2 regions of the Stenotrophomonas sp. Steno-Z1 genome follow, and region 2 is predicted to be linked to the other one. Evidence: riboswitches for the same ligand, from Rfam matches in the RefSeq annotation. Region 2 holds a riboswitch; the other holds the start of a gene.
The links. Region 2 has a riboswitch for glycine ahead of AC06FD_RS12975 (trimeric intracellular cation channel family protein). Riboswitches for the same ligand answer to the same signal wherever they lie in the genome.

Region 1 (4,379 bases), on a different contig from region 2:
GATCGAGGCGCTGCCGAAGCTGGCCGCGCTGACCATGCCGACATCGCCTTCGCCGCCCAGCACCTTGGGCAGGAACGGGGCGAGGTGCGACTTGACCGCACACGGGCCGACGCCCGGGCCGCCGCCGCCGTGCGGGATGCAGAAGGTCTTGTGCAGGTTCAGGTGCGACACGTCCGAGCCCCACTTGCCGGGCTTGGCCACGCCGACCAGGGCGTTCATGTTGGCGCCGTCGGTGTACACCTGGCCACCGTGCTTGTGCACGATCTCGCAGATGTCCACCACCTCTTCCTCGAACACGCCGTGCGTGGACGGGTAGGTGATCATCAGCGCGGCCAGGCGGTCGCTGTACTTCTCCGCATTGACGCGGATGTCATCCAGGTCGACGTTGCCGTTGGCATCGGTCTTGGTCACCACGACCTTCATGCCGCACATCTGCGCCGAGGCCGGGTTGGTGCCGTGCGCCGAATCCGGAATCAGGCAGACATCGCGGTGGCCTTCGCCGCGCGAGCGGTGATAGGCGCGGATCGCCAGCAGGCCGGCGTACTCGCCCTGCGCGCCGGAGTTCGGCTGCAGGCTCACAGCGTCATAGCCGGTGCACTCCACCAGCATCGCTTCCAGCCCGTCGATCAGTTCCTTGTAGCCGGTGGCCTGGTCGGCCGGGGCCAGCGGGTGGATGTTGGCGAACTCCGGCCAGGTCACCGGGATCATCTCGGCGGTGGCGTTGAGCTTCATGGTGCAGCTGCCCAGCGGGATCATGGTGCGATCCATCGCCAGGTCCTTGTCCGCCAGCGAACGCAGGTAACGCAGCAGTTCGTGCTCGCTGTGGTGGGTGTTGAACACCGGGTGGGTCAGGAAGGCGCTGGTGCGCACCAGGCCGGCCGGCAGTGCATCGGCGGTGGCCGCATCGAGCGCCTCCACATCGACGCTGGCACCGAACAGCTCGCCCAGCGCGATGATGTCGGCGCGGGTGGCGGTTTCATCCAGGCTGATGCCGACCGCGTCGCTGTCGATCGCGCGCAGGTTGATGCGCGCGGCCGCGGCCTTGGCGTGGATCGCCTTGGCGTCGATGCCCTTGACGTGCAGGGTGTCGAAGAAGTGCTCGCCCACGTTGACGCCGGCGCCGCGCAGTGCCGCGGCCAGGATCGCGGCCAGGCGATGGGTGCGGCGGGCGATGCGGGTCAGGCCGTCCGGGCCGTGGTAAACGGCATACATCGAGGCCATCACCGCCAGCAGCACCTGCGCGGTGCAGATGTTGGAGGTGGCCTTCTCGCGACGGATGTGCTGCTCGCGCGTCTGCAGGGTGAGGCGGTAGGCAGGATTGCCCTGCGCATCCACCGACACGCCGATCAGGCGGCCCGGCATCGAGCGCTTGTAGGCGTCGCGGCAGGCCATGAAGGCGGCATGTGGGCCGCCGAAACCGAACGGCACGCCGAAACGCTGCGAGTTGCCGACCACGATGTCCGCGCCCCATTCGCCGGGCGCGGCGATCAGGGTCAGGGCGAGCAGATCGGTGGCCACGGCCACCAGGCCGCCACGCGCGTGCACGGCGTCGGCCAGTGCCTTGTAGTCGCCGATATGGCCGAAGGTGTCCGGGTACTGCAGCAGAACGCCGTAGGCTTCGGCGTCCATCGCCTCGGCCGGGGTGCCCACGCGCAGCACGATGCCGAGCGGTTCCGCGCGGGTGCGCAGCAGTTCCAGCGTCTGCGGGTGCACGGCGTCGTGCACGAAGAAGGTGTCGGACTTGCTCTTGGCCGAGCGCTTGGCCAGGGTCATCGCTTCGGCGGCGGCGGTGGCTTCATCCAGCAGCGAGGCGTTGGCGATCTCCATGCCGGTCAGATCGGCGCACAGGGTCTGGAAGTTGATCAGCGCTTCCATGCGGCCCTGCGAAATCTCGGCCTGGTACGGGGTGTAGGCGGTGTACCACGCCGGGTTCTCCAGCACGTTGCGCAGGATGACGTTCGGGGTGAGCGTGCCGTAGTAGCCCTGGCCGATGAAGGTGCGGAACACCTGGTTCTTGTCGGCGATGGCGCGGATCTTGGCCAGCGCCTGCACTTCGGTCAGCGACTCGGGCAGGTCCAGCGGTGCCGGCGACTTGATCCCGGCCGGGACGATCGCATCGGTCAGCGCGTCCAGCGAGCCGTGGCCGACCACGTCGAGCATCTGCGCGATTTCGGCGTCGTTGGGGCCGATGTGGCGTTCGACGAACGCGTGGCTGTGTTCAAGCTCGCGCAGGGTAGGGGCACGCTGGGCGGAGGTATTCGGGGACATGGCTGGCATCTCGGAGAGTGGGCACGCACGTTCGGAAGGCGGCCGGGTCGAGGTGCTTCGCAGACGCGCGCGAACCACCGGACCTTGCGGTCTTCCTGGGTGCCCCTCTGTCCTTTTGCCTGAGAGTTTAAAAGCGCGCATCTGCGTGCTTCGTGCCCCTTCGGCGCCGGCAGTGGCCGGTCTCTCCAGAGTTTTGCTGCGGGTGGTATCGGGCCTGAGCGATTACGGGCGTTGCGCCTTCGGCAGCGGGTGTCCGCTTCTCCCACCATGGTGCCCGGCGATTATAGCCCAGCGTCCCCGCCGGCAACGGCCTTATGGCACATGAATGAGGGCCGCCGGAGCTGCGTCGATGGCCTTGTCGGCATGGTGCCGGGGCCGGCAAAGGCCTATGATGGCCGGATCCTCGTATTCATCTGGCGCCGCCCGTTCCGGGCTGGCGCCCGCCGTGCGTTCACGCATGGCCCAGACGGAAGACCGCATGACGCCCGCCTCGCCCTCGACCCGCCGCCTGGCCCTGCTGCTCGCAGGCCTGGCGATGTTCGGTCCGTTCTCCATCGACACCATTTTCCCGGCCTTCCTGCTGCTCGGCGAGCGCATGCAGGTCGACCAGGTGGCGGTGCAGCAGACCATCAGCGTGTACCTGCTGTTCTATGGCCTGATGAGCCTGGCCCACGGCCCGTTGTCCGATGCGTTCGGGCGCAGGCGGGTGATCATCGGTGGGCTGGTGCTGTTCATCGGTGCCTCGATCGGCTGCGCGCTGTCGCGCGACATGACCACGCTGCTGGTGTTCCGCGCCCTGCAGGGCGTCACCGCGGGGGTCGGGGTGATCGTCGGCCGCGCGGTGATCCGCGACCTCTACCACGGGGCCGACGCGCAGCGGCTGATGAGCCAGGTGTCGATGATCTTCGGCGTCGCCCCGGCGATCGCGCCGATCATCGGCGGCTGGATACTGCTCGGCGGCGGCGACTGGCCGCTGATCTTCTGGTTCCTGGTGCTGTTCGGCGTGGTCCTGCTGCTCGCCACCGGCAAGTGGCTGCCGGAAACCCACCCGGTGGAGGCGCGCACGCCGCTGTCGATGCGCGAACTGCTGCGCAGCTATGTGCGGATGGGCTCCAACCCGCGCCTGCTGCGCCTGGCCGCCGCCGGTGCATTCAATTTCTCCGGCATCTTCCTGTACATCGCCTCGGCGCCGGTGTTCGTGATGCAGCACCTCAAGCTGGGCGAGGGCGGCTTTGCGTGGCTGTTCATTCCCACCATTGGCGGCATGACGATGGGCTCGTTCCTGTCCGGTCGCATGGCCGGGCGCCTCACCGCGCAGCGCCAGATCGCGATCGGCTTCGGCCTGTGCGCGGTGTCGGCGCTGCTCAACCTGGGCTACGTGTTCTCGGTGCCGCAGATCATGCTGCCGTGGGCCGTGCTGCCGATCTTCCTCGGCGGCGTCGGCATGGCGCTGATCTTCCCGATCCTGGCGCTGGCGGTGCTGGACATGTACCCGCACCAGCGCGGGTTGGCCTCGTCGATGCAGATGTTCATCCAGTTGATGATCAACACCGTGGTGGCCGGCGTGGTCTCGCCGCTGCTCAGCGCCAGGCCGGTGCATCTGGCGCTGGGTTACGCCGGCTTCTTCGCCATCGGCGCCTCGTTCTGGTACTGGGAACGGCACCGCGAGCGGCGTCGCGACGTGCTCACCCCGATCGAGTAAGCCGTGTGCACGCCACGCGTGCGCGCCGTGCACGCGTGGCGAGGCCGGCATTGCCACGCCGCGGCACCGGCGTATCCTGTGCGCTCGCCAGCCAGTTCGTGTACCACGACAGCCAATACGCTCCCCTGCGGACCCCGTGTCCGCCGCACTCCAGGGTGATTGCATGGCTGCACAGCCGACCTACCGCCTGTTCGACGTCGCGCTCAAGCAGCGCACCGTCCTCTCCCCGTCGCTGACCCGCATGGTCTTTGCCGCGCCCGACGTGGCCAACATGAAGACCGAGGGGCCTGACCAGCGCATCAAGGTGTTTTTCCCGTTGCCCGGCCAGGAGGCGCCCGACGTGCCGCAGGGCGCGGACTGGTACGCCCGCTACCGCGCGCTCCCCGAGGGCGAGCGCGCGCCGATGCGC
Region 2 (4,379 bases):
GCACGCCGGTCAGCGACATCAACGGCGACGGCTTCCAGCTGGGCAACCAGTTCGTTCCGGCGCGCACCGTGGTGTGGGCCGCCGGTGTCGCGGCCTCGCCGTTGGCACGCACGCTGGAGGTGCCGCTGGACCGCGCCGGCCGCGTGCCGGTGCAGCCGGACCTGACCCTGGAGGGCTACCCGGACGTCTTCGTCGCCGGTGACCTGGCCGCGCTCAGCCAGGCCGACGGCAAGCCGGTGCCGGGGGTGGCCCCGGCCGCCAAGCAGATGGGCAAGCACGTGGCCGCGATCATCCGTGCGCGGCTGGAAAACAAACCGGCGCCGGGCCCGTTCAAGTACCAGGATTTCGGCAACCTGGCCACGATCGGGCGCATGGCGGCCATCGTGCACCTGGGCAAGCTGCAGCTGTCCGGCGTGCTGGCCTGGTGGTTCTGGCTGGCCGCGCACGTGTTCTTCCTGATCGGTTTCCGCAACCGCATCGTGGTGCTGCTCAACTGGGCGGTGGCGTACTGGAGCTACCAGCGCAGCGCGCGGATCATTTTCGGGGATGACCGGGAGGACCGGCGCGCACGAGCGCCGGCCCCACAGGTGGAAGCTGACACGACACCACCCCGCTAGCGCTGCGGCGCCGCTGCATGGGGCGCCGCGCGGGCGTCGTCCCAGCCCTCGGCATTGCGCAGACCCCAGACTCCTTTCCCATCGGCCACGCGTTTGACGAAGTAGTCGTAGCGCACCTCCGGCCGCGTCTGCAGCACGGCATCGAGCTCGTTTGGCCCGAATCGATACCCCGACTCAGTGGCGGGGTGCGTCGTCGTCACTTGGCTGTTGCCTTGGGCTTGCTGTACCACAGCGCATTGACGATGACCCAGCGCTCGCCGAACCGGCCCATGTGGAAGTAGTCCACGAACCACGGCGTTTCCAGCCGCACCGAGGCGGCGTTGCCGGTAACGTCGAGCAGCGTGCAGCGGCGGTTCCACTGGTCCTTGGGGGTTTTCAACGCGCCCTGCCGGGTGAGTTCAACCAGCTCCTCCTTCGACATCCGGCGCAGGCCGAGGCGCTCATCCGGGGTATCGCCGAGGATCGCGCGCTTGGCCAGGTCCGGGTGCAGCGAGCGCGCCACGCGGGCCGGGTCACCCTCGAGCTGGCCGTCCACGTAGTCCAGGCAGGTGGCTTCAATCGCGGCACGCGTGCCGGGATCGATGACGGGGGCGGCAGGGTTCGTAGCGCCGGCAACGGCGAGCAGCAGGGCAAGCGGGGTCATCGCAGGGTGTCCCTCGGGTAGGTGGAGCAGCTCAGTCCTCGCGGAACAGCGCCAGTTCGGTCAGGCCCAGCTGCAGGTAGGTGAAGGCGGCGGCTTCGTCGCTCATCAGCCCGCCCACCGGCCGGCGGTCCAGCCAGGCGGTGATCGTCGCGTTGTGCAGTTTCACCGCGTCGGCCATCGCCTCCTTGCTCGCCTGGCTTTCCGCGTCCTGCATCCCTTCGCGGATGGCGTCGTCGCAGATGCCCCAGTACTCGGCCAGCGGCATGATGCCCCGGAGTTCGACTGGCACGTGGGTGGGATCGAGGCGAATGCGCGCGCGCTCCACGGCATCGGCGGCGAGCCTGGCGCGGAATGCGTCGGCGGTGCCGCTCTCGCCGTGACGCAGCGCTGGCGAGTACGCCGCCGTCGCTGCGGGTGGCGCGTCGTCCCGGCCCGGCGACCGGCGCAGGGCCGGTGGGCGGGACATGGCCGCGCGCAGCCAGGCAAGCCGTCTGCGATGGAGATCGAACATCCCGGTTCCCTCCGCGTGGTGGCCGATTGTGGCCTACCTCGCAGCCCCCAACCAGTACCGACGCACCCTCAGGACGAGGTGTCTGCCGCCTGCAACCAGGCCAGTTTGCGCGCGCGTGGCTGGCGCTTGAGCTGCCATTCGGCCCGGGAGGCGGCCGCCCGGTCCGGATAGGCGCGCATGGCCAGCAGCTTCAGCGGCGGGTTGGCGCGCGTGTACCTGGCCCCCTTGCCGGCCAGGTGGGCCTGGAAGCGCGCGTCCACGTCGTTGCTGATGCCGGCGTAGTAGCTGCCATTGCGGCATTCCAGCAGGTAGACGTACCAGGGGGCGGGTTCAGCGGGCATACCGGGATTATCCACCGGGGCGCGGCCGCTGGCTGCTAGAATCCGCCCCGGATGCAGGAGAGAGGTGCCACGCTGGCACCCGCCGAAGGCGCAGGCTCCCATAATCGCTCAGGCCGGTGGCTCGATACGCCACCAACCATGCATGCAGTACGCCGATCTGGAGAGAGGTCTTCAATGACCCGCCGAAGGGGCACGTGGCCTTGGCCACTGAACTCTCAGGCAAAAGGACAGCGGGAGCGGCAACGGTTTCCCCACCCCACGCCAGTGCCCTGCGCTGGCGTGCCGGGTGCGTGTTGCCGTCCCCCGCCTGACGCGTCCGGATGCTCTCCCATGCTGCTCTCCCTGATCTACCTCATCGCCATCTCCGCCGAAGCCATGACCGGCGCGCTCTCCGCCGGGCGCCGACGCATGGACCTGTTCGGCGTGGTCATCATCGCCTGCGTCACCGCACTGGGCGGAGGCTCGCTGCGCGACATCGTGCTGGGCCACTACCCGCTGGGCTGGGTGAAGCACCCGGAGTACTTGGGGTTCACCATCTGCGCGGCCTTGATCGCCACCTGGGTGGCGCGCTGGATGCACCACTTCCGCCGCACGTTCCTGGTATTGGATGGACTGGGGCTGATCTGTTTCACCCTGATCGGCTGTGCGGTGGCGCGCGATGCCGGCCACGCCGCGCCGATCGTGCTGATCGCGGGCATGTTGACCGGCGCCTTCGGCGGCGTGCTGCGCGATGTGCTGTGCAATGAGGTGCCGCTGATCTTCCAGAAGGAACTGTATGCGGTGATCACGCTGTTCACCGGTGCGGCGTACCTGGGCCTGCTGGAGCTGGGCGTATCGCTCAACGCGGCCACGCTGTGGTGCCTGGGCGGTGGCTTCCTGCTGCGCCTGCTGGCGATCCACTTCAAGTGGGAAATGCCGAAGTTCGTGTACCGCGACGAGGTGCATTGAACGGCACGTTCAATGCACTCTTCCATGACCAAGGTCATGTGAACGCAACGGGCCTCTCGCGGTACCATGGCGCCCCCGCCCCTCCCGGGACGGCATCCAGCCACGCTGCGGCATTCGACCAGCGGCCCCGCCAGACAACCCCCATTTCGCCTCACCTGCCCCCACGGGCCGGTACACCATGGACGCGCCGGCTGTTGGGCTTGCGCGCAGGATGCCCATGTCTGCTTCGCCGCCGCGCCGCCGTCTGTTGAAACCGCTGTTGGTCCTGGCCGTGCTGGCCGCCGCCGTGATCGCCTGGCGGGCCCTGTCGCCCGCCCCCGCCGCCGATCCCGCGCCTGCCGCCAACGCCACCCCGGTGCGCGTGGCCACGGTGGTGCGCGACGACCTGGTGGTGCGCCTGAAGGCACTGGGCACGGTCACCCCGTTGCACACGGTGAGCCTGCGCAGTCGCGTGGATGGCGAGCTGCTGCGGCTGTCCTTCCGCGAGGGTGAACACGTCAAGGCCGGCGACCTGATTGCCGAGATCGACCCGCGCCCGTACCAGGTGGCGCTGGCGCGTGCGCTGGGCACCCAGCAGCAGAACCTGGCCGAACTGGACAACGCGCAGACCCAGCTCAACCGTTACAGCGAACTGCAGGCCAGGCACTTCGTCTCCGCGCAGGACCTGAGCGACCAGCAGAGCAAGGTGCGCCAGCTGCAGGGCCGGCGCCAGACCGACCAGGCCGCGGTGGATGAAGCCCGCCTGCAGCTGCAGTACACCCGCATCACCGCGCCGGTGGCCGGGCGCATGGGCCTGCGCAACGTGGACGTGGGCAACCTGGTGCGCAGCAGCGACAGCGAACCGTTGGCCACCATCACCCAGACCACGCCGATCAGCGTGCTGTTCACCGTGCCCGAGCCGGACCTGCCGGCCGTGGTGGCGGCCGTGCGCGCCACGCCCGACCTCACCGTGGAAGCATGGGACCGCGAGGAGCGCACGGCGCTGGGCGACGGCGTGCTCGCCAGCCTGGACAACCGCATCGATACCGCCACCGGCACGCTGAAGCTGCGCGCGCAGTTCGCCAACGCCGACGAGGCGCTGTTCCCCAACCAGTTCGTCAACATCCGCCTGCAGGTCAGCAGCAGCGATGCGGTGGTGATCCCCAATGCCGCCGTGCAGTTCGGCAGCAAGGGCAGCTATGTGTACGTGATTGCCCCGGACAACACCTCGCACCTGCGCAACGTGGTGCTGGGCCCGGCCGATGGCGAGCGCGTGTCGGTACGCGACGGCCTCAAGGCCGGCGAGCGGGTGGTGGTGGAAGGCATCGACGGCCTGCGCG

Region 1: it holds a riboswitch for glycine, as region 2 does, so the genes downstream of both, gcvP (aminomethyl-transferring glycine dehydrogenase) here and AC06FD_RS12975 (trimeric intracellular cation channel family protein) in region 2, are expected to answer to the same signal.

The regions. Positions count from the first base shown of each region.
Region 1 is NZ_JBWJPB010000001.1:431,741-436,119, forward strand. Features, by position in the region: gene gcvP (aminomethyl-transferring glycine dehydrogenase) at 1-2,277, opposite strand, end outside; glycine riboswitch at 2,366-2,467, opposite strand; gene AC06FD_RS01765 (multidrug effflux MFS transporter) at 2,747-3,970, shown strand; gene AC06FD_RS01770 (siderophore-interacting protein) at 4,134-4,379, shown strand, end outside.
Region 2 is NZ_JBWJPB010000004.1:109,632-114,010, forward strand. Features, by position in the region: gene AC06FD_RS12950 (NAD(P)/FAD-dependent oxidoreductase) at 1-617, shown strand, start outside; gene AC06FD_RS12955 (hypothetical protein) at 614-754, opposite strand; gene AC06FD_RS12960 (nuclear transport factor 2 family protein) at 814-1,260, opposite strand; gene AC06FD_RS12965 (hypothetical protein) at 1,292-1,726, opposite strand; gene AC06FD_RS12970 (GIY-YIG nuclease family protein) at 1,840-2,112, opposite strand; glycine riboswitch at 2,157-2,251, shown strand; glycine riboswitch at 2,260-2,351, shown strand; gene AC06FD_RS12975 (trimeric intracellular cation channel family protein) at 2,443-3,060, shown strand; gene AC06FD_RS12980 (MdtA/MuxA family multidrug efflux RND transporter periplasmic adaptor subunit) at 3,278-4,379, shown strand, end outside.